Regions from separate parts of the Proteiniborus ethanoligenes genome, predicted to be linked through region 1. Evidence: riboswitches for the same ligand, from Rfam matches in the RefSeq annotation. Region 1 holds a riboswitch; the other holds the start of a gene.
The links. A riboswitch is a leader RNA that binds a small molecule or an ion and turns the genes downstream of it on or off. The one in region 1 is predicted to bind S-adenosylmethionine.
Positions count from the first base shown of each region.

Region 2: it holds a riboswitch for S-adenosylmethionine, as region 1 does, so the genes downstream of both, metK (methionine adenosyltransferase) here and BLV37_RS06710 (methionine ABC transporter ATP-binding protein) in region 1, are expected to answer to the same signal.

Region 1 is NZ_FNQE01000013.1:32,795-35,204, forward strand. It holds gene BLV37_RS06705 (methionine ABC transporter permease) at 1-48, opposite strand, end outside; gene BLV37_RS06710 (methionine ABC transporter ATP-binding protein) at 41-1,054, opposite strand; SAM riboswitch class I at 1,208-1,312, opposite strand; gene BLV37_RS06715 (hypothetical protein) at 1,471-1,677, shown strand; gene BLV37_RS06720 (spore coat protein) at 1,693-1,941, shown strand; gene pyrB (aspartate carbamoyltransferase) at 2,136-2,410, shown strand, end outside.
Region 2 is NZ_FNQE01000004.1:1,411-3,820, reverse strand. It holds tRNA gene BLV37_RS02630 (tRNA-Pro) at 1-71, opposite strand, end outside; gene BLV37_RS02625 (COG2426 family protein) at 316-786, shown strand; SAM riboswitch class I at 852-959, shown strand; gene metK (methionine adenosyltransferase) at 1,103-2,290, shown strand.

The DNA.
Region 1 (2,410 bases):
AATAGTCTCCCATAAGGAAGGAAGTAAAAGAAGGATAATATTACCCATTCCATATCACCTCTAGGTCTATATTTTGACTTCTAAGCCAATCAAATGCTTTTTCTTTTTCCTTGTTTTCACCAGTTATTTGAACTAAAAGATTACCTACGCTAGTCGTCTGAAGCTCATCTATATCTCCTGACAATATATTTATGTCTATTTCAAATTTTCTAATTAGATTAGATATAATTGGTTTTTTAGCAGAATCTCCTAGATAGCTTAATTTAATTACTGTAGAGCCAGAAATCTTAGGATATATATTCTCTGACTGACTGCTTCTTTGAATATGCGAGATAAAAGCTTTGGCAGTGCTGGTCTTAGGCTTTGCAAATATTTCTTCTACAGTATTTAGTTCTATGATTTTACCATCTTCTATTATGGCAACCCTATTACATATCTCTTTAATAACCTCCATTTGATGAGTTATAAGCACTACTGTTAAGTTAAACTCCTGTTGAATTTTTTTCAATAGATTAAGTATTGCTTTAGTAGTTTTTGGATCAAGTGCTGATGTAGCTTCGTCACATAAAAGTATCTTTGGATTATTTGCTAATGCACGAGCTATAGCTACTCTTTGTTTTTGACCACCACTTAGCTGAGATGGATAGGCATCTTTTTTATCAGCCAATTCTACAACTTCAAGCAGCTCATTTACTCTTTTTTCTATAGAACTTTTATCGTACCCACTTATCTCCAAAGGGAATGCAATGTTTTCAAAAACTGTTCTTGAATTTAGAAGGTTAAAATGTTGAAATATCATTCCAATTTCTTTTCTTGTACTTCTTAGTTTCTTTTTATCTAGTTTTATAATGTCAGTGTCCTCGATAAATATTGTACCTTCTGTTGGTTCTTCAAGCCTATTAATAGTCCGAATAAGTGTAGATTTTCCAGCACCACTAAGACCTATGATTCCAAAAATTTCGCCTTTATATATTATTAGGTTGATATCCTTTAAAGCTTCTACATTAGAAGTTTTGCCTTTAAAGCTCTTGCTTAAATTCTTAATTTCAATCATTGCTTTACCTCCATAATGAATTACTGTAATAAAACTCATTGCTAAACGAGTGCATGAACATAAATAATAAACCTGTATTTATTTTAAGAACTCAATATAACTGAAAAGCCTCTTTCAAATGAAAGAGGCTAAATTGCATACACTATCTATCCTTTCTCATCTATCAGCATATTATGCTGCTGGAATTAGCACCTCGTGTTACACAACACCGGTTGCTGGGCTTCATTGGGCCAGTCCCTCCGCCTCTCTTGATAAGAGTTTATTATTATTTAATTTTTAAGGTTATTATATTTACTTATTTTAAGGCTAATGAGCAACATTGTCAATAGTTTTTTTAAAAGTTTTTTATAAATATTAATAATTTTTAATCAATTGAGACAAAATACTAAATGATTAAATATGAAAGGAGAGGTTAAATGGCTTTACAAAACCCAATAAATTTAAACCAAATTAACCAATTAGAGCTTCAAAATTTAAGAGAGATAGTTAGTAGTCACAAGCTTATGAATACTAAGCTCAATGAGTATGCTAGCATGTGTCAGGACACTCAACTAAAGCAAATGTTTAGTCAAGGAGCTCAAGACGCTAATACTACAGCACAAAACTTAATTCAATCTATATAAGAGGAGGTTTGCAAATTGCAAGAAAGAGATATAGTAAATGATGTATTATCAATGACAAAGGCTAGTATGCAATGTTATGGCACTGCTATAAGTGAATGTTCAAATCAACAGCTTAGAAGCGCTTTACAAAAGCTAAGGGACGAAGCAGAGCAATTTCAATATCAATTGTATCAAATAGCAGAGCAAAAAGGTTATTATACGCCTGCACAAAATGCTAACCAACAAGATATATCTCAAGTAAAAAATCAGCTTAATCAAGGATAGAATAGGGACTCATTTTGAGTCCTATTTTTCCATAAATTTTTATTGATTTTTAGAAACTATAGTGATAACATACATAAGGAAATAAAAAACTTAATTAACTAGTGAAGTTTGGAGGGGGGATATTAAAAAACAACCACTTTATGTTGACATTTTAAAGCCTTAAGCTAGCCGGCAATACTAAGAGGAGGAATAATATGCTAAAAGGAAGACATTTAATTGACCCCATGGATTTTGCGATTGAAGAACTAGAAGAAATATTTGAATTGGCAGACGAAATAATAAAAAATCCAGAGAAATATTGTCATTTATGCCATGGGAAAATACTGGCCACAATGTTTTTTGAACCAAGTACTAGAACTAGATTGAGTTTTGAAGCCGCCATGCTAAGACTTGGTGGAAGGGTGCTAGGGTTTTCAGAGCCTAACTCAAGTTCAGTTGCAAAAGGAGAAAGTATTGCAGACACCATCAG
Region 2 (2,410 bases), on a different contig from region 1:
GGGTGAGAGGACTCGAACCCCCGGCCCCATGGTCCCAAACCACGTGCGCTACCAAACTGCGCTACACCCCGAAAATTGTTACTATTATAGTATAGTTTATAAGTAGAGTTATTGCAATTGGTCAATTAGGTCTTATTGTACTATAATGAGCTATTTTTCTATAATAATAAGAGAGAAGCTTTAAAATTCGCTTCATTTCTAGTGAAAGATTGATAAAACACAAATTATATTAGTTTTGAAAAATCTTCTATAATACTAGCCTTTGCTATATAATAATAATAAGATGAATTTTATTCATAATTACTAGGGGGAATTATGGGAGAAATATTAGAATTTATTAAAGAGGAATTTATAGTAATGATGATTGCGGCAGCTCCCATATCTGAACTGAGGGGAGCTATACCATTAGGTATATCCATAGGATTTAGCCCTTTACATAGTACTATTATAAGTATCATTGGAAACTGCCTGCCTGTACCTTTTCTATTGCTTATACTTAGACCTTTATTTGCTGCACTAGAGGATGTAAGGATAGTAGGCGAATTTATTAAGTGGATTAAAAGAAGAACCTTAAGAAAAAGTAATAACATAGTGAAATACAGTGTGTTAGGACTATATATCCTTGTGGCTATTCCTTTACCAACAACGGGAGCATATACAGGATGTGTAGCTGCTACTCTATTTAATATAAGGTTTAAGTATGCAATTTTAGCTATTGTTTCTGGTGTTATTACATCTGGAATTATTGTTTTATTTTTAAGTCATCAAGTAACAGTCATTTTTTGAAAACAATGTTTGACACATAATAACAAATGTGGTAGTATATTTTTGTTATAAAAAAGAATAAATTTACCTTATTAAGAGTGGTGGAGGGAATAGGCCCTGTGAAGCCCAGCAACCGATAACTTTTAGTTATGAGGTGCTAAATCCTACAGAATGTAAATTCTGAAAGATGAGGTTTGATGCCAATTATACCTCTTCTTTTGAAGAGGTTTTTTATTTGGAGCTACAATAAACAGGCAAGGATATCTCTGTGACATAAAATATATTGACAACAATATGTAAACAATAGGATTATAAAAAAACTAGGAGGTTAAAAATTATGAAAAAATGGTTATTTACTTCAGAATCAGTGACTGAAGGTCATCCAGATAAAATATGTGATCAGATATCAGACGGGATACTAGATGCAATACTCCAGTGCGATCCAGAAGCTAGAGTAGCTTGTGAAACCTCAGTAACTACAGGACTAGTACTTGTGGCTGGAGAAATATCTACTCATTGCTATGTGGATATTCCCAAAGTAGTTAGACAAACTATTGAGGAAATAGGTTATACTAGAGCCAAGTATGGCTTTGATTGCGATACTTGTGCAGTGCTTACATCTATAGATGAGCAATCTACTGATATCGCCATGGGAGTAAATGAAGCCTTAGAGCATAGAAATGAAAAAACTGATGCTCTTGATATAACTGGTGCTGGAGACCAGGGAATAATGTTTGGCTTCGCATGTAATGAAACTCCAGAGCTAATGCCCCTACCTATTTCTCTAGCTCATAAACTGGCTAGAAGATTATCTGAGGTTAGAAAAAATGGTACTCTTGACTATCTAAGACCTGATGGAAAGACACAGGTAACAGTTGAATACCATGGGAATAAGCCTGTAAGGGTAGATGCTATAGTAGTATCTACTCAGCACAGTCCAGAGGTAGATATAAAGACTATAGAAAAGGACATTAGGGAGCATGTAATATCAAAAATAATCCCTTCAAATCTTATAGATAGCGAAACTAAGTATTATATAAATCCTACTGGAAGATTCGTAATAGGAGGACCTCAAGGAGATGCAGGGCTTACAGGTAGAAAGATAATAGTAGATACTTATGGCGGATATGCTAGACATGGTGGAGGAGCATTTTCAGGTAAGGATCCAACAAAGGTTGATAGATCAGCAGCTTATGCGGCTAGATATGTGGCAAAGAATATTATAGCAGCAGGACTTGCAGACAAATGTGAGGTTCAGCTTGCATATGCAATAGGAGTTGCAAAGCCTATATCAGTATTGGTAGATACCTTTGGCACTAATAAAATAGAAGAAAGTAAAATAGAAGAGCTTATTAGTAAGCATTTTGATTTAAGACCAGCAGCAATTATAAGAGATTTAGATTTAAGGAGACCTATTTATAGACAGGTTGCTGCATATGGACATTTCGGAAGAAATGACTTAGACCTTCCATGGGAAAAAACAGACAAAGCAAGCCTACTTAGAAGTGAGGGCTTAGGAGAATAAAATATTTAAAACTCAAGGAGAAGTACAAAAGTCTAACTATGACTTTTGCACTTCTCCTTTTTTATTTAGATATTAGTTGTTAGTTAAACAGTAGTTAAACAGTAGTTAAACAGTAGTTAA